DNA from 2 places in the Actinopolymorpha cephalotaxi genome. Region 1 is predicted to be linked to the other one. Evidence: predicted binding sites of a transcription regulator. Region 1 holds the regulator's gene; the other holds the start of a gene.
The links. The regulator LexA, encoded in region 1, represses DNA repair genes until DNA is damaged. The targets are predictions, from matches to a motif close to TCGAACANNTGTTCGA.
Positions count from the first base shown of each region.

Region 2: a site for LexA is predicted at 7,181-7,196, ahead of FHR37_RS30890 (HNH endonuclease signature motif containing protein). Genes of this name have one in related genera too.

Region 1 is NZ_JACBZA010000001.1:1,405,031-1,414,397, forward strand. It holds gene FHR37_RS06330 (ATP-dependent DNA helicase) at 1-1,653, shown strand, start outside; gene FHR37_RS06335 (hypothetical protein) at 1,708-2,574, opposite strand; gene lexA (transcriptional repressor LexA) at 2,618-3,355, opposite strand; gene FHR37_RS06345 (LysM peptidoglycan-binding domain-containing protein) at 3,715-4,410, shown strand; gene nrdR (transcriptional regulator NrdR) at 4,908-5,402, shown strand; gene FHR37_RS06355 (vitamin B12-dependent ribonucleotide reductase) at 5,622-8,468, shown strand; gene FHR37_RS06360 (SRPBCC family protein) at 8,570-8,965, shown strand; gene FHR37_RS06365 (SDR family oxidoreductase) at 9,091-9,367, shown strand, end outside.
Region 2 is NZ_JACBZA010000001.1:3,090,245-3,099,611, reverse strand. It holds gene FHR37_RS13745 (VOC family protein) at 1-214, opposite strand, end outside; gene FHR37_RS13740 (MarR family winged helix-turn-helix transcriptional regulator) at 252-761, shown strand; gene FHR37_RS13735 (SDR family NAD(P)-dependent oxidoreductase) at 889-1,671, opposite strand; gene FHR37_RS31560 (DUF397 domain-containing protein) at 2,182-2,382, opposite strand; gene FHR37_RS13725 (helix-turn-helix domain-containing protein) at 2,379-3,254, opposite strand; gene FHR37_RS13720 (hypothetical protein) at 3,448-3,780, shown strand; gene FHR37_RS32460 (hypothetical protein) at 4,383-4,505, shown strand; gene FHR37_RS13715 (hypothetical protein) at 4,644-4,898, shown strand; gene FHR37_RS30890 (HNH endonuclease signature motif containing protein) at 5,128-7,089, opposite strand; gene FHR37_RS13705 (cytidine deaminase) at 7,656-8,006, shown strand; gene era (GTPase Era) at 8,013-8,951, shown strand; gene FHR37_RS13695 (PadR family transcriptional regulator) at 9,254-9,367, shown strand, end outside.

The DNA of each region.
Region 1 (9,367 bases):
CAGGTGCTGGAGCTTCGGTCGTGGGCGGCGAAGCAGGCGCAGACCGGCGGCGACGGGGACCGGGACGCCGCGCCCACCCACCAGGACCGCGCCTGGGCACAGGTCGCGGTGTCCTCCCGGGAGTGCCTGGGCGCGCAGCGGTGCCCGTACGGCGCCGAGTGCTTCGCCGAGCGCGCCCGTGAGCGCGCTCACGGGGCCGACGTCATCGTCACCAACCACGCGCTCCTCGCGATCGACGCGCTGGAGAACATCTCGGTGCTGCCGGACTACGACGTGGTGATCATCGACGAGGCGCACGAACTCGCGGCCCGGGTGACCGGGACCGCCTCGGCCGAGCTCTCCCCGGGCATGATCGAACGCGCTGCCCGGCGGGCGACGCCGTTCTGTGAGGGCGGTGAGGCCGATCCGCTGGAGGACGCGGGGGAGGCGCTGCGCTCGGCGCTGGCGTCCGCCCCGCTGGGCAGGGTGGAGACCCCCAGCTCCGAGCTCACCGCCGCGGTCGCGCTGGTCCGTGACTCCGCGCGCGCGGCCTGGTCGGCCTTTCCCAGCGAGAAGAAGGACTCCGACGCCGAGTCGGGTCGCCGGCAGGCGCGTTCCTACGTCGAGCAGATCCGCGACGTCGCCGAGCGCGTCAGCGGGTTGTCGCCGTACGACGTGGTGTGGGTGGCCGAACGTGAGCGGGGTGGTCCGGAGCTACGGGTCGCGCCGCTGTCGGTGGCGGGGCTGCTGCGGGAGAAGTTGCTCTCCGAGCGGACCTGCGTCCTCACCTCGGCGACGCTGAAGCTGGGCGGGGACTTCGACTCCGCCGCCCGGTCGGTGGGTCTGCGTCCGGTCGACCGGATCCCGGACGGTGAGGACGGGGCCGGCCGGAAGGGACGTGGCGGGAGTGAGACGGGCGGGGAGCCGGCGACCGATCGGACCGGCGACCAGGACGGCGGATCGGCGAGCGAGGGCGGCAAGGACATCGTTGAGCCGCTGCCATGGCGGGGTCTGGATGTCGGTTCGCCGTTCGACTACGAGCGGCAGGCGATCCTCTACGTCGCCCGCAGGTTGGCTCCACCCGGCCGGGGCGGGATCTCCCCGCGGGTCCTGGACGAGGTGAGCGAGCTGGTCGAGGCGGCCGGCGGCGCGACGTTGGGGTTGTTCTCGTCCCGCCGGGCGGCGGAGGAGGCGGCCGCGGCGGTGCGGGACCGGCTGGGAGTCGAGGTGCTCTGTCAGGGCGAGGGGCAGCTGAGTGAGCTGCACCGGAGGTTCGCGGCCGAGCCGGACACGTCGTTGTTCGGGACGCTGTCGCTGTGGCAGGGCCTCGATGTGCCGGGTGACGCCTGTCAGCTCGTGATCATCGACAGGATTCCGTTCCCGCGCCCGGACGACCCGCTGACCTCGGCGCGTCAGCGCGCGGTCGACGAGGCGGGAGGAAACGGCTTCATGTCCGTGGCCGCCACTCACGCCGCACTCCTGCTCGCGCAGGGGGTCGGCCGGCTCATCCGCAGGTCGACCGACCGTGGCGTGGTGGCGGTGCTCGACCCGCGGCTGGTCACCGCGCGATACGGCAACTACCTGCGCGCGTCGCTGCCGCCGATGTGGTTCACCGGAGACCGCGACGTCGCGCTCGGTGCGCTGCGCCGACTGCGGTCGGCCCGCGAGGAGTGAGACAGCGGCCGGGCCGGATGGGTGTCGACCTGGTGTCGCCGAGTCACGGCCCGGTCAGGGACGGTGGACGCACACCGCGACAGGTGTCTGCTGCCGGCCCTGGCCGAACGGGTTGTCGCGGAAGAGTTCGGCGAAGAACTCGATCGGCCGGCTGGTGTCGTGTCCCAGGACGTCCCGCCCCAGGTCGTTGGAGTCGATCACCACGGTGCCGCCGAGCGTGCCGGCCGGACCGGACGGGAGCACCTTGCGAAGCGTCGCGGTGATCTCGGCGGCCATCTTGTCGGGGGCCTTCGGCGGCAGCTTCGCGGAGACGTTCGACGGGAACGCGGAGTAGGGCGTGGGCCCGTCGATCGCGTTGACCCGGTGACCGGCGACCCGGTAGAACCAGCCTCGCCGGCCCAGCGCCTTGCCCACGACGCTCGCCCCGGCCGCGACCACGATGCGTGGCAGGCCGGCCTCCTTGATGGCCAGCTGCATGGTCCACGGGCTGCCGAGTCCGATGCCGTGCGGTGTGCGCTGCACCCACTTCGACAGCACCCGGGCCGCCGGGGTCGGGTTGATCTCCCAGGTGAAGTAGGACCGGCCCTGGGAGATCGCCACGATCTTCTCGCTCACCACGACGTACCACGGCTCGTCGAAGGCGCCCTCGAACCTGCTGTCGTCCTCGGCCAGCCGGACCGTCTTGACGACGTAGTCGCTGAGCTTGTCCGCCACCGGGTCACCTCGACCGAACAGAGCGGTCTGGATCGGGACGCGTGCCCATCGCGTCCCGTCCACCTCGATGGTGAGACTCTTCCCGGCATTGGGGTCCAGCGGCTCCTTCGGCGGGGGTCCGGGCCGTCCGGATTCCGCGACACTCGCGTTGACGGGTGCCTGATTGGATCCGGTCGTGGTGCCGGTCTCCGCCGCTGGGTCGGACATGTCGCTCCCGGTGATAACTCCTGTGACGAGCGTCGCAGCCTGCTCAGACCCGACGTAGGACCGCGACGACCTTACCGAGGATGACGGCGTCGTCTCCAGGGATGGGCTCGTACGCGGGATTGTGCGGCACCAGCCACACCTTTCCGTCACGGGGCCGATACGTCTTGACGGTCGCCTCGCCGTCGATCATCGCCGAGACGATCTCGCCCGACTCCGCCTCGGGCTGCTGACGGACGACCACCCAGTCGCCGTCGCAGATGGCCGCCTCCACCATGGAGTCACCCCGGACGCGAAGCAGGAAGAGCTCACCCTCGCCGACGAGCTGGCGCGGCAGCGGCATGATCTCCTCGACCGACTGCTCGGCCAGGATCGGGCCACCGGCCGCGATCCGGCCCACCACGGGCACGAATGCCGGCGCCGGGCGGTCCTCACCGCTGTCGGTCTCGTCGTAGGCCGGCACCCCCGACAGGGACGCCCGCCGGGTGGACGCGGACGGTGCGAGCACCTCGAGCGCCCGGGGCCGGTTGGGGTCGCGGCGGATGAAGCCCTTGCTCTCCAGGACTCTGAGCTGGTGTGCCACCGACGAGGAGGACGTGAGGCCCACCAGCTCACCGATCTCACGCATCGCCGGGGGATATCCGCGGGTCTCCACCGAATCTCGGATGACTTCGAGGATGCGTCGCTGGCGTGGAGTGAGTCCGGTCGCGTCGGGCGGCCCGTCGGGCAGCTCCCGGACGTTCGCCGTAGGGGACTCCGTCGCCGTGTTTTTCCGCTTGGGCATAGCGGCTGTCTCCTTCCACAGATGTCGGGCCGCGACTCTGCCGGCCCTCGGAAGTGAGCCTAGAGCCTGGTCAGAGCACTTTCAAACATCTGTTCGACGCGTGTCGCGATTGATTTACCGGAGTCCCGAAATGCCGGGTAACGGAGCTTCCGGGCGTCTGCGTCGAACGTGTTTTCGAGCGAACTCTGGTGCTTGTCGGTGGGCTGGTGTAGAAATCCATCAGTAAGAAGGTCGAACAGTCGTTCGAGCGCCGAAGCGGAAGTGGTGGCGCGGATGTGTGCAGCGGAAGCCGCCGCCGGCGGCGTGGTGGACGGCGAAGGCGTGACAGAAGTGAATCGGTGTTCGTGGGAGGTCGGACGATGAGCAACAGCGCGTCGGTGGTCTATCTCGAGGACTTCGTGTCCCGTCGGGCCGGCGGTGCTCCGGACCGCGGCCAAAGGCACCTCAGCCCGGTCGCGCCGCCGGTGGGCCCGGGCGACGTCCGGTCCCGCGACGCCCGGCCGCGAGAGTTTCGGCCGCGAGAGCTCCGACCGCGCGGCGTCCGTCCGTTCCTGCGGGTGCCGCACGAGGAGACGGAGGCGGCCGCCCGAGTGGAGGCGCCGTGCACGGCTCGGGGCGGTGCGAGCGAGGTGGCGCCCGGGCGGGTGCGCCCCGCACCGGGGGCTCGTCGACGCCCCCCGCGACCGCGGGGCGTGCGGTCGTGCGTGCTTCCGGCCGCCCGCGGGCGGTCCGACCCGTCGACTCTCCGCCTGACCAGGCGTGGCCGGCTGGTGCTGACCACGCTGACGGCCATGGCGACGCTGGCGCTCGTCGGCGTTCTCGGGCTTCTGGCGCAGGGTGCGTTCGGCGCCGCGGCCCGTGGTGCCGCTGACTCGACGGCCACGACCACGATCACGGTGGAGCCGGGGGAGACGATGTGGGGGATCGCCACCCAGCTCACCCCCGGTGCCGACCCGCGGGCGACGGTGGACGAGATCGCCCGGCTCAACGACGTGTCCCGCGCAGGTGACCTGCGCGTCGGCCAGCGGCTGGTCGTCCCCGTCCAGGCGCGCTGAACCTGCCTGCCCCAACCCCACCGCGCGAACTCTGTGTGCGGCGGGACCCGCATGCGCGCCTGGATCCCCGTGTGCGCCTGTTATGCCGTGTGCGTCGGTATCCCCGCGCGCGTCGGTACGTCCATGCGTCCCGCCGGTACGTACGTCGTGCGCCCTCCGGCGGCCGGCCGCCATGCCTCGCATTCGCGACATCTCCGGGCCGACACGCCGAGCCGGGAGCTTGTATTCGAATCGCGCCGGGAGCCTGACCTGCAAGGACGCCGAGACGTGTGTGCGGCGACACGCGGAGCGCCTTGCATGCCCGGCGGGAGCGACGTAGCGTACCCCTAGATGTGGTAGTTACAGACCTGTAAGTCATCCACAGGTTGTGATTCGCAAGGCACAGGTTCTCCCCAGGTCATCCACAGGTTCGTCCCCAGGGGAGACGGTGCCGGCGAGGGTCGGACGAAGATCGGCCGGGCGTCGTGCCCGCCGGCGGCGAGGGGAGTCACGAGGCGATGCACTGCCCGTTCTGCCGGCATCCTGACAGTCGGGTGGTCGACAGCCGCACCGCCGACGACGGCGCCGCCATCCGGCGCCGGCGCCAGTGCCTGGACTGCGAGCGCCGGTTCACCACCGTCGAGCAGGTCACGCTCGCCGTGGTCAAGCGCAGCGCCGTCACCGAGCCGTTCAGCCGCGAGAAGGTCATCACCGGGGTACGCAAGGCGTGCAAGGGTCGGCCCGTCACCGAGGACTCCCTCGCGCAGTTGGCGCAGCGGGTGGAGGAGGCGATCCGGTCCACCGGTTCGGCGGAGATCCCCTCCCACGAGGTGGGGCTCGCCATTCTCGGTCCGCTCCGGGAGTTGGACGAGGTGGCCTACATGCGCTTCGCCAGCGTCTACCGCAGCTTCGACACCCTGGCCGACTTCGAGACCGAGATCGCGGTGCTACGCGCCGAGCACGACGAGACGGTGCCCGAGCCACGCCCGGGCGGGCAACCCACCAGGCCCTAGACAAGCGGCCCTTGACAACGACAAGCCGCTCTTGACGAGCGGCCGGACACCGGCCGCGGGCCCCGGACGCACCCGGGCCCCGTGGTCGCCCACGACGTAGCCAACACGAAGCAGGACCCGAAAGAAGTCCACGACCTGCCCGGGCGGACGAGGGGAAGCCGCCCACCCGGGCCACGAAGCTGGTCGGCGCAGACGACCAGCAGGACAAGGAGAACCAGCATGACGGAGACGGTCAGCAGTCCCAGCACTCGCGGGGGCGCGAAGGGTCGCGCGGCGAAGGGACTGAAGGTCAACCGGATCTTCACCACCCCCGGCACCCATCCGTACGACGAGGTGACCTGGGAGCGCCGGGACGTCGTTCAGCAGAACTGGAAGACCGGCGAGACCGTCTTCGAACAGCGCGGTGTGGAGTACCCCGACTTCTGGTCGGTCAACGCGTCCACCATCGTCACCACGAAGTACTTCCGTGGGGCCGTCGGCACCCCCGAGCGCGAGTGGAGCCTGAAGCAGCTCATCGACCGGGTGGTGAAGACCTACCGCGCGGCCGGTGAGGAGCACGGCTACTTCGCCACTCCGGGCGACGCCGAGGTGTTCGAGCACGAGCTGGTCTGGATGCTGCTGCACCAGTACTTCAGCTTCAACAGCCCGGTGTGGTTCAACGTCGGCACGCCCTCGCCCCAGCAGGTCTCGGCGTGCTTCATCCTCGCCGTCGACGATTCGATGGACTCCATCCTGAACTGGTACAAGGAGGAGGGGCTGATCTTCAAGGGCGGCTCCGGCGCGGGCGTCAACCTCTCCCGCATCCGGGCCAGCCGGGAGCTGCTCTCCTCCGGTGGCACCGCCTCCGGTCCGGTGTCGTTCATGCGTGGCGCCGACGCGTCCGCCGGCACGATCAAGTCCGGTGGTGCCACCCGCCGGGCGGCGAAGATGGTCATCCTCGACGTGGACCACCCCGACGTCGAGGAGTTCATCGAGACAAAGGCGCGCGAGGAGAACAAGATCCGCGCGCTGCGCGACGCCGGGTTCGACATGGACCTCGGCGGCGCCGACATCCACTCCGTGCAGTACCAGAACGCCAACAACTCGGTGCGGGTCTCCGACGAGTTCATGCGCGCGGTGGAGGGCGGCACGTCGTTCGGCCTGCGCGGCCGGCAGGACGGCGAGGTGATCGACGAGGTCGACGCGAAGAAGCTGTTCCGCCGGATCTCCGAGGCCGCGTGGGGCTGCGCCGACCCCGGTCTGCAGTACGACGACACCATCAACGACTGGCACACCTGCCCCGAGACGGGGCGGATCACCGCGTCCAACCCGTGCTCGGAGTACATGCACCTGGACAACTCCTCGTGCAACCTCGCCTCGCTCAACCTGCTGAAGTTCCTGCGGGACGACGGGCAGTTCGACGTGCAGAACTTCGCCAAGGCCGTCGAGCTGGTCATCACCGCGATGGACATCTCGATCTGCTTCGCCGACTTCCCCACCGAGGCGATCGGGCAGACGACCCGCGACTACCGCCAGCTCGGCATCGGCTACGCCAACCTCGGCGCGCTGCTGATGGCCACCGGCCACGGCTACGACTCCGACGGCGGCCGGGCGATGGCGGCCGCGATCTCCTCGCTGATGACCGGCACCGCCTACAAGCGTTCGGCCGAGCTGGCCGGCATCGTCGGCCCGTACGCCGGTTACGCCCGCAACGCGGTGCCGCACCAGCGGGTGATCCGCAAGCATGCCGCGGCCAACGACGCCGTGCGCTCGGTCGGCGAGCTCGACCGGTCGGTCCTGTCCGCTGCCGGGCAGGCCTGGCAGGGCGCGCTGGAGGCCGGCGGCAAGCACGGCTACCGCAACGCCCAGGCCTCGGTGATCGCGCCCACCGGCACCATCGGCCTGGCGATGGACTGCGACACCACCGGCATCGAGCCCGACCTCGCGCTGGTCAAGTTCAAGAAGCTGGTCGGCGGCGGGTCGATGCAGATCGTCAACAACACCGTTCCGCGCGCGCTGGCGAGCCTCGGCTACCAGCAGGAGCAGGTCGAGGCGATCGTCGAGTACATCGCCGAGCACGGCCACGTCATCGACGCACCGGGCCTGAAGCCCGAGCACTACGAGGTGTTCGACTGCGCGATGGGCACCAGGGCGATCCGCCCGATGGGCCACGTCAACATGATGGCCGCGGTGCAGCCGTTCGTGTCCGGGGCGATCTCCAAGACGGTCAACATGCCGGAGACGGCGAGCGTCGAGGAAGTCGAGGAGATCTACTTCCAGGGCTGGAAGCTGGGTCTGAAGGCCCTCGCGATCTACCGCGACAACTGCAAGGTCGGCCAGCCGCTGTCCGACGCCCGGGCCAAGAAGGCCGAGGCGAAGAAGGAGGAGACCTCTCCCCAGGTGGTGGTGGAGTACCGGCCCACCCGCAGGCGGCTGCCGAAGTCGCGGCCGTCGCGCACCACGTCGTTCACCGTGGGCGGTGCCGAGGGCTACATGACCGCCGGCTCCTACCCCGACGACGGGCTGGGCGAGGTGTTCCTGAAGCTCGGCAAGCAGGGGTCGACCCTGGCCGGGGTGATGGACGCGTTCTCGATCGCGATCTCGATCGCACTGCAGTACGGCGTTCCGCTGGAGACGTTCGTCCAGAAGTTCACCAACCTGCGGTTCGAGCCGGCCGGGATGACCGACGACCCCGACGTCCGGATGGCGCAGTCGATGATGGACTACATCTTCCGGCGGCTGGCCCTGGACTACCTGCCGTTCGAGAACCGCTCGGCACTCGGGATCTACTCCGCGGACGAGCGCCAGCGCCAGCTCGAGACGGGGTCCTACGAGCCGGCCGAGGTGCCCTCCGACACCGGTGACGCATCCTCGCTCCGCCAGGTGGAGGAGGCAGCTGAGGCCGCGGTGTCCGCCCCTGCCGCCAAGCCGGCACCGGTCGAGGCACACACCTCGACGGAGCTGCTGGAGGCGATCCAGGGCACGACCGCCGACGCGCCGCTGTGCTTCACCTGCGGTACGAAGATGCGCCCGGCCGGGAGCTGCTTCGTCTGCGAGGGCTGCGGCAGCACCAGCGGCTGCAGCTGAGTCCGCGTACCACCCGTCGGTAGCACCGGCTGTCCCCCGAAACTCCGGTTTCGGGGGACAGCCGGTTGCGGGTACATCCGGGCCGTGGTCAGGTGGTCGACATGGGAACCCGCCAGGCCAGCACCACCGTCTACGCCGACCCCGACGTGGTGTTCGACTATCTCTCCGACGTCTCGCACCTGCCGCGGTACTTCCACTCGATGACCCGCGCGCAGGCCGAGGGCGGCAACAAGGTCGAGGTGGAGGCGGACCTCGACGGCAAGGAAGTGACCGGTGAGGCCTGGCTGGAGGCCGACCGCGACCAGCGCACGCTGCGCTGGGGAAGCCCCGGCCCCAGCGACTACCACGGCGAGCTCAGCGTCGCCGAGGCCGACAACCGGACCAGCGTCGTCACTGTCACCCTGCACACCGAGCGCACCGACGACCCGGCGATCGACGCCGGGCTGGCCGAGACGTTGAGCAACATCGCCACCGAGGTGCGCGCGCAGGAGAAGTGACGAGTACGGCAACCAGGTTCACCGCGGCACTGACGCACGGTGCCCCAGAGCGCGGCGACCCAGAGCACGGCGACCGACGAGTACCGCGACCCGCAGGTACGGCGACACACGAGGAGGCGGCGACGATGCGCGTCGTACTGGCTGGTGCCCACGGAAAGATCGGGATTCGGCTCGGGACCCTGCTGGCGCGGCGCCGGGACGAGGTGGTGGGGATCATCCGCAACCCCGACCACGCCACCGAGCTGGAGGCCGCGGGCATTCAGCCGGCCGTCCTCGACCTCGAGCACGCCGACGCCGACGAGGTGTCGGACCTCCTGGCCGACTCCGACGCCGCGATCTTCAGCGCGGGCGCCGGGCCCGGCAGCGGGGTCGCCCGCAAGGACACCGTCGACCGGGGCGCGG
Region 2 (9,367 bases), 1.7 Mb from region 1:
CGTCGACACCGAAGTAGAGCGTCACCCGGCCGGCGAAGTCCGGTGTCTCCGGTACGCCGAGATAGAGGCGCACGTCACCCGACTGGAAGAACGCCATCGGCTGCCCGGGGACCCGGAACAGGAACGGGATCTGGAGTACGTCGCGGTAGAACTCCACCGACCGGTCGACGTCACCGACGCTGATGTGCACCTGGGAAAGTGGTCCGACTGACATGGCCTCTCCTATACTTAACCTGGGTGAAAGGATAACCATGGTTAAGCAACGAGGGCAAGGCGGCCTGCCGGAGCCGCCCGCCGGTGTTCCCGACGACGACCTGCACTCCACCGCCAACTTCCTGCACTCCGCGGCGTTGCGGCTGCTCCGGGTCGCTCGTACCGCCGACACCGAGATGGACCTCGACGGCCCGCGGGCGTCGCTGCTGTCCGTGCTGGTGTTCACCGGACCCCGGTCGGTCGGTGCACTGGCGCGGATCGAGCAGGTGTCGGCACCCGCGATCACCAAGTCGGTCAGCGCGCTGGAAGGCCTCGGACTGGTCGACCGAACGCCGGACGCGGCTGATCGCCGGGTGGTGCTCGTCGCGGCCACGCCGGCGGGGCAGCGGTTGCTGGAACGCGGCCGGGCCGCGCGGGTGCGTGCCGTCGCCGACCTGTTGTCGGGCCTGTCCGAACGGGACCTCGCCACGCTGCGCCGTGCCGCCGGGCTGATCGGCCACCAACTCGTACGGGACGCGGCCGGCGACAGTGAGCAGGACCGACGCTAGGCGTGGCGCAGGACAGCGGCCAGGCATGCGCAGGACAGCGGCCAGGCATGCGCAGGACAGCAGCCAGGCAGGCATGCGCAGGGCAGACGCCAGGCGTGCGCAGGACAGACCCTGGAGAGGGCGCGCCCTACGCCGACAGGCCACCGTCGACGACGTACGTCGCGCCGGTGACGTAGGACGCCTCGTCGCTGCCGAGAAAGAGGATCACCTGCCCGATTTCGCGTGGGTCGGCCTGGCGCCGCAGCAGCGTGGGAGTCTGGCGTCGCAGCTGCTCGCGGGCCTGCTCCGGGGTTTCCCCGGTGGCTTCCGCTCGCCGTCGTACGTGGAAGTCCGTCAGTGTCGGGCCCGGGCAGACGGCGTTGACCCGGATGCCGTCCGCCGCGTGGTCGTACGCCATCGCGCGGGTCATGGCCAGCAGGCCTGCCTTCGTCGCGTCGTACTGTGCCATCCCCGGGCGGCCCGCCAGCGCATTCGCGGAGGAGACGTTGACGATGCTGCCGCCGCCGCGGCGGACCATCTCGGGCACCGCGAACTTCGCGCAGTACGCCGCCTGCAGCAGGTTGCCGCGGACGATGTAGTCCCACGAGGCAGGGTCGGCCTCGGTCACCGGGCCCCATACCCGCACCCCGGCGACGTTGGCGAGGATGTCGAGGCCGCCGAACGCGCGGACGGTCTCCTCGACCGCGCGCCGCGCCTCCGCCTCCTCGTCCAGCCGGGCCGCCACGGCAAGCGCCCGGCGACCGTCCGGGTCGATTCCCTCGGCCGCCTGCTTCACCGCCTCGTCGTCGACGTCGACCAGCGCGACCGAGGCGCCCTGTTCGGCGAACAGCCGCGCGGTCGCCGCGCCGATCCCGCCGCCGCCCCCGGTCACGAGAGCGACCTTTCCTTCCACCCGGCCGGCTGTGTTCATGATGATCATCCTTGCTCGCACGATCCGGGCCGGTCCAGCGCGACGCCCGGCCAGAACCGTCCGCGTCGCGGGAACGCGGCCGCGCAACTCGCGGCGCCGCCACCAGGCTGCACGGCTGCACTGAAGGGTCGTCGTAGCCCAGTGCACCACCAACAAGGTGCTGAAGGGTCGTCTAGCCCAGTGATACCTGGCCGCAAAACAGCACCGAAGAGTCGTCGTAGCCAGCACCGCCAGACCCACCGGAAAGATCGGCGCAAGGGCACGGAACGCGGATTCGCGGGCCGCTCGAGAAATCGTCCCCGAAGATCATTAAGGCCGTGTTTCGCCGCTCGGATAACGGAATTCGCGATGACAGAAAACTCACCATCTCTCATGTGAGAGCGGCTTCACGAACGACGATGGCCACCGGAATTCATCCGGTGGCCATCGGGAGTTCGAAGATGTGACGGCACCTATCGCTACGGGTGGAACCCGAGGCGCCGTCACACCCGAGGTGTCACGACGAATGTCTCAGCGGGGAAGGTCGTACTTTCCGGCCTTGACGTCGCCGACGAACGCGGCCCAGGACACCGGGGACACGGCGAGCACGCCGCGATTCCGGTCCTTGGTGTCGCGAACGCCCACGTGGGCGGCCGAGGTGCCGACCTCCACGCAGTTGCCACCGTTGTTGGAGTAACTGGCCTTCTTCCAGCCGCTGAACTGCTCACTCACGATGAGATCCTTTCCATTTCTGCCGCCGCCTCGGTGAGAAAATCGGCACTGTCCTCGGTTGACAGTGCCGCCTTCTGGAGGCGCTCCCACAGGGTTTCATATTGTCCGACCTCGTTCCCTTCCATGAGAACGACATCGGCCGTCAATGTGTCCACGGCCGCCACAACGGGGTCCTTACGGTCTTCGAATGTGTAAAGACTGAAAGGGCCCCTCGGGACCATGTAGCCCTGCACTTTCGCAGATACCGGGAGCACCCGTAGATTGACACGCCGTCGGGAACCGACCGAGGCGAGATAGTGCAACTGCGAGGCGAGGATCTCCGGTGGCGCGGAATAGCCGCGGGCCACCATCTCGTGAATGATGACTTCGTAACTTTGTGGTCCGTCGGGGTCCCACAGCATCGTCTGCCGGCCCGACCGCGCGCGCAGGACCGCTTCGGACGTGGTGGGAATCGACCCCACCAGCGTCAGGTCGTCGGTCTCGCACACCGACTGGGTGTAGGCCTCGATCTGCAGCAGGCCAGGGACGATCGTGCTCTGGTACTCCCGGATCGTCTCGGCGCCGGACTCGAAGTCGGCGTAGGTGGCCTGCCGCCGGTCCATCGGCTGGGACGTCCACCAGCCGTGCACCGCCGCCGTCCGCGCGAGTTCCACGAGCTCGGCACGGTCGTCGCCGGTGACGTCGAGTGCGTCGGCGATCTGCCGGATGACGATCTCGTCCGGCCTGCCCTGGCCGTTCTCCAGCCGGCTGATCTTCGCCGCCGAGACGCCGATCTCGTTGCCGAGCTTGGCGTGGGTCAACTTCGCGCGTTCGCGTCGTTCGCGTAGCTCCCGGCCGAGCCGCTGCCGGCGCACCATCGGACTGCTTCTCACCCCGTGCCCCCTGTCGCCGTTGCGTACCCGGGCGCCCTGGTTTCGGGCCGTCGGGTACCTTCCCGTCCTGTACGGAGTGTCACCACTTTTTACAGAACGTCGCCAAATGAGGTTTGGATCATAGGCGGTGGAGCATCATCAATCCTGCCGAATGATGCAGATTCGGCGAGAACCCGAGTTCCGGTGGGGAGGCATGATGATCGGAACGACCTGGCACGACCAACATCGAGCCATCAGTGCCCGCCTCGCGCCGTGTACCGCGGCCGCGGGTCGGATCGCCGCCGAACTGGCCGACCGGTTCGAGCCCCTTGGAGTCGACGCCGCGCCGTTGTGGGACGAGCGCCGGGGTCGTTGGGGCGTACGAGTTGTCGAACCCGCGAACGGCCTGCTCCACATGCACGTCTGGCTGGACGACGACCACTGGACCTGGGTGCCCGGGTGCGCGTGGTCAGCGGCCGCCGACGACCACGACCGCGTGGTCCGCTTCGTGCTCACCTGGGTCACCGAACACCGGGTGGTCGTGTGATGGCCACCTTCGAGCTCCCGCCGCGTCGAATGCCTCGACCCCCGAAGTCCTTGGCGCGGCGGGCTTCCAGACTGGCCGGCCCGGGGGCGTCCCCGGCCCATTCCCTGCGTTCCCGGGTCGGCCGCACCACCCTGACGGGCACGCCAAGCAACGCCCCCACCGTCCGGGACGTGCTCCGCGAACGCGCCATCGCCCGCGACCTCGGACCCGAGGCCGTCGATGCGCTGGCCCGGGACATGGTCATCCGGCACACGCCCGAGCGAACGGGCTTCGGGCTGCGTCGCTGGTGCGGCCTGCCCGTACCCACCCTGCGCAGGCCGGTGTGTGCCGACTGCGCCGGAGTGTGGCCCTGCGCGCACGTGCGCTGGGCCGAACGCCGCACCACGGCCGCCACCACCACGGGCGGGCGTACGCCTCGCCACGACTCCGGTGCCGAGGCGGCCGAGACACCTGCGGCCCCCACGAACACCCCGCTCGCCCCGTCCACTAACAAAATCCTGATTAGGGACGGGCGGGGTCGGAAAGAAAGAGTAAGTCCCCCCGGGCGAACGACTTTGGCAGAAGCGACGCCCGGAAACCCCCTGATGAGAGGACGTTAAGCCATGCAGGCTTTCACCGCTACCCCCGGCAACGGCTCCAGCTCCGCCGACGAGACGCTCTTCGGCAGCACCGGTGTCCAGCGTGACCAGCTCACTGGTGAGCGGCTGGGCGACCCCCGGGCCTGAGCCCCGAAGGACGGGCCCTCGGACAACGGCGTCCGGGGGCCCGCCCCTGGCCCTGCACGGGGAGGGCCAGGGGCAACTTCGTGTCCGGGACGACATATGAACGCGCTAGCTCGCCTTTACGAGACCAATCCTGAGTTCGTGTCCTACTGCCTCGACGCGCTGTTCGTCCTGGCGGTGGGCTACATGGTTTCCTGCCACCTGCATCCGGACGTCGACTGCCGTAAGTGCAAGGGCACCGGCAAGCACCGGAGTTTCATCTACAAGCGGGCTCGCCGCCCGTGCCACAACTGCGGCGGTACGGGTAGAACCCGCCGCTTCTTCGCCTGGGCGACGGACATCGGCCAGCCGCGCCTCCACGGGCCCCGCTGGTTCAAGTCGAAGCGACACGTCTGAGGGCCGGAGCAAGCCCGGCCCGGTCCGCTGATCGCCGACTCGATGACAACTTCCGCGTTCGAGTAGGTGCGATCAAGCGTGTCTGTCATCGGTGAGAGCGACGTGACGACTTCCCTCATCCTCGAGTTCGAGTTCGAGTTCGAGTTCGAGTTCGAGTTCGAGTTCGAGTTCGAGTTCGAGTTCGACAGGTGACCTGTATCCGGGTCGTGCGACGAGGCGGCCCGCCTCCTCAGTTCGGCGAGGCGTGGGCGTCGAGGATGACGCTGACGGCGTAGTGGAGGTCGAGGGGGTCGCCGGACCACCAGGGCGGGGTGAGCACGTCTTCGCCGAGTGTGGGGTGGAGGTTGGCCCAGTGGTCGAGTACGGATCGGGCGAGGTTGTTGTTGGTGGTGGCTTCGCGGGTGGTGTCGGTGAGGCCTGGCAGTGGGGGTGTTGCGGGGATCTCGGTGCCGTCGGGCCGGTGGAAGCTGAAGTGTCCGCCGGGGCGGGCGGTGAAGGTGTGGCCGCCTTCGTGGGCGAGCCAGTGGTGGTAGCGGCAGATGAGGATGAGGTTGGCCAGGGTGGTGGGGCCGCCGTGGGACCAGTGGTGTGCGTGGTGGATCTGGAGTCCGTGTCTGGTGGTGCATCCGGGTGCTTGGCAGGTGTGGTGTGCGCGGATTCTGACTGCTCGTGCGGTTGCGGCGCGGGGGAATCTGGTGGGGTCGCTCAGGCTGTGGATCTGGCCGTCTGGGTCGAGGTGGAGGGCGGTCCCGGTCGATTCGCAGGCGAGGCGGTCCGCGGTGTCGGGGGCGAGTGGAACGCCGTCGTCGAGGGACGCGGGCTGTCGTGGCGCCGGGCGCGGAGTCGCTTGGCCGGTGGTTGGGGCGGTGGCCGGGGTGAGCTTTGGGGGCTGGGTGGGGTGTAGGTGGATGATGACGCGGTATTTGTCGGCGGAGTTGAGGAATGCCGGGGTGTGGGACAGCAGGGTTTCGGCCATCAGGACGAGTGCGTCTGCGGCCAGTGCGGCGCGGTGGCGGTGGGGGACAGCGCGTGGTGTGTGGCGTGGGGGCGCGGGGTCCGGCGGAGTCTGGTGTGGTCGGTGGTCGGATTCTTCCGCGGAAGAATCCGGGCTGGTGCCATCCGGCGCGGAGTGCACGCGCGTCTCGGCAGGACCGGTGGCGCCGCCGGATCCCGCGGAATCGGGGCGGGCCCCGGCCGGCAGTACTGCGGAGGGCGCGGCTGGTTCGGGTGACGCGGCTGGTTCGGGTGACGCAGGTGGTTCGGGTTTCCGTGCCAGCAAGGTGTCCAGTGCCGCTTCGAGTGCTGCGACGACCGTCGCGCCTTCGTCGGGGGCCAGCCTTCCGCGGATGACCAGTGAGCCGTCCTCGTCGTAGAACCAGCTGATCCCGCGCCGCATCGCTCGCCGGAGATTCTGCTCCTTCGAGCGAGCCGCGGCGCAGCCACGAGCGATCCGGTCGAGTTGGGAAGCGGTGGCACTGAACGCGAGGTTGAGCAGCTCGTCCTCGGCGTCCTCGGCCTCCGTTTCCTCCGCTTCGGCGCCTGTTGGCTGCGCGCCTGTTGGCTGCGCGTCCGTTGGCTGCGCGTCCTCTGGATGCGCGTCCTCCGGCTGAGTGTCCTCACTCCCGTATGTGCCCGAGTGGTCTGGACGATTCTCTTCGCCGGCGTGGTTCTGCGAGTCGGCGGGTTCGCCGTTCGGAACAGGTTCGGATTCCTGCGCCTGGTTTCGGGCTGAGCGAGACGAACGTTGGTCGGCGTCGGCGATCCTTGTGAGCGCGCGCACCTTCGAGTACGACAACCGGCCGGCGGCGAACTCCGCGGCGACCTTGGGGAGTTCTTCCAGGGCGCGTCCGACCCGGAGGTGTTCGTACGCGGCGGACAGACTCGTCCCGCAACGCCAGGACAGCCACTGTGCCGTGGACCTGCACCCGGAGGTGCGCCAGCCCTCGCGGCGGTCGAAGGCGACGATCAGCCGCAGCCACTCGTGCGTGGCGATGGCGATCCTGGAAGCGAGGTCGCAGATCTCGGCCTCCAGACCCTCCAGCGACCTGGGTGCACCACGCGTGCCGGCCAGGTCCGGCCCACCTGTCGCTCCTGCGATTCCTGCCGAACCTGAGGAACGTGCGGTGTCCGGTGGCGCCGAGGTGGACGTCGGCAGTGGCGGTCCATCTCCGGTGTCTGCCTGGTCGGGCATGGCCGGACGTGGAATCCGAGCCCGCGGTGCGGGCGAGGGGCCAGAGGGGTCTGTCGGCGCGGCAGCGAATACGGTCGCAGGGGTATTGAAATCGCTCATGCGTTCGATGGTAGAACTGGCCACCGACAGGCAGCCGGGATCCGATGGCCGGCTGGTCGATGAGGCTCATCAAGACCGACGAGAGCTCCACCTGCGCCGCACCGGGTCGAGGTCCCTCCGAACGACAGAATCCGATGAGCGTCAACGACGGCGGATTCTTCCGCGGAAGAATCCGCCGTCCGTCGAGCTCGCCGCTCCGTCTGGTCGCTGAGCAGGCGTCGAGGGGGTTGTGGAGCGGATCGGGGCGGGCAACTGTTCGGGCAGGCGGGCAACTGTTCCGGGTCGAGGAACGGGCATGGATTCTTCCGCGGAAGAATCCGGAGTCGGGTGGAGCGGGTGCTGAGGGACAGGCCGGAGCAGGTGGTGACTCCCTGGCTACGGACACGCCGGGAAGGTCGTACTCCGAAATGGGTGACAGGGCAGACTCGGCGGCGACGCGCGGCGAGTGGTTTGCCTAGGATCGCCGGGTGACCAGTGCCGAGCTCGATCCCGAAGACGCCAAGATCATCACCCTGGCCCGCTCGACCAGAGCGCGCGCCGGGGCCGCCGAAGGCGCCGGCGTCCGCGACACCACCGGACGCACCTACACCGCCGCGACGGTGGATCTCCCGTCGCTGCGGCTGTCCGCTCTCCGGCTCGCGGTGGCGATGGCCGTGTCCAGCGGCGCCGACGGGCTGGAGGCGGCGGCCGTGGTCACCGAGGCGGTCGAGGCCCCGGCGGAGGACGTCGCCGCGGTGGCCGACCTGGCCGGCGCCGGCGTCCCGGTCATGGTCGCCGGGCCGGACGGGACCGTCCGGACGGTCGCCCACACCGGATAGGGGACAATCGGCCGGGTGAGCGAGGCTACGACGCAGTTCCGGAGCGGGTTCGCCTGCCTGGTCGGGCGACCCAACACCGGCAAGTCCACGTTGACGAACGCCCTGGTCGGCCGCAAGGTGGCCATCGCGTCGTCACGGCCGCAGACGACCCGGCACACGGTGCGGGGGATCGTCAACCGGCCCGACGCCCAGCTGGTCCTGGTCGACACCCCAGGTCTGCACAAACCGCGCACCCTGCTCGGCGAGCGGCTGAACGCGCTCGTCCTCAGCACCCTCGGCGAGGTCGACGCCGTGGGGGTGTGCCTGCCGGCCGACGAACGCATCGGGCCCGGCGACCGCTTCCTGGTCAACGAGATCTCGAAGGTACGCAGGCGTCCCACGGTCGCGATCGTCACCAAGTCCGACCTGGTCGACCCGAGCCGCATGGTCGAGCACCTCACCGCGGTCGCGGCGATGACCAAGGACACCGGCGTCGAGTGGGACGACATCGTCCCGGTGTCGGCTCAGGACGGCACCCGGGTGGACCTGCTCGCCGACCTGCTCGTCGGCAAGCTGCCGCCGGGGCCGCCGCTCTACCCCGAGGGCGAGCTGACCGACGAGCCCGAGGAGGTGCTTGTCGCCGAACTCATCCGCGAGGCCGTCCTCGAGGGTGTCCGCGAGGAGCTGCCCCACTCGATCGCCGTACTGGTGGAGGAGATGGGGCTGCGGGAGGACCGCCCGCAGGACCGGCCGCTACTCGACATCTACGCCCACCTGTTCGTCGAACGCCCCAGCCAGAAGGCGATCGTCATCGGCGCCAAGGGTCGCCGGCTGGTGGAGGTGGGCACCACGGCGCGCAAGCAGATCGAGACGCTGCTGGGTACGCCGGTCTACCTCGACCTGCGGGTCAAGGTCGCCAAGGACTGGCAGCGCGATCCCAAGCAGCTGCGCCGGCTCGGTTTCTAGGGCAGACCTGATCAGACTGGCCGGGAGCCGGCCGGGAGCCGGCCAGGAGCCGGCCAGGAGCCGGCCAGGAGCCGGCCAGGAGCCGGCCAGGAGGCCGGGGCCCGACAGGCGCCAGGGCTGAGGCCCCACTTCGGCGTACGGGCCGGCGTGCACCGCCGTCGACCCGTTCCGGCACGTTCGCTTCCCCGCCAGACGAACGTTCTGCCGTGCGCGCACCACGATCGACCTTCCCGCTCGGCGCACCCTTGACCGCTCGTACCTAACGGTTTAGCTTGAATACCTAACCGTTGGGGATGTGAGCGATGCCTGAAGCTGTGGCCGCGTCGGAGCGGGAACCGTCGCGCGGGATTCAACTGGGTGTGGTGCAGGAAGTGCTGCTCGCGCTGCTGGCGAAGGAGGGCTCGCACGGCTACCAG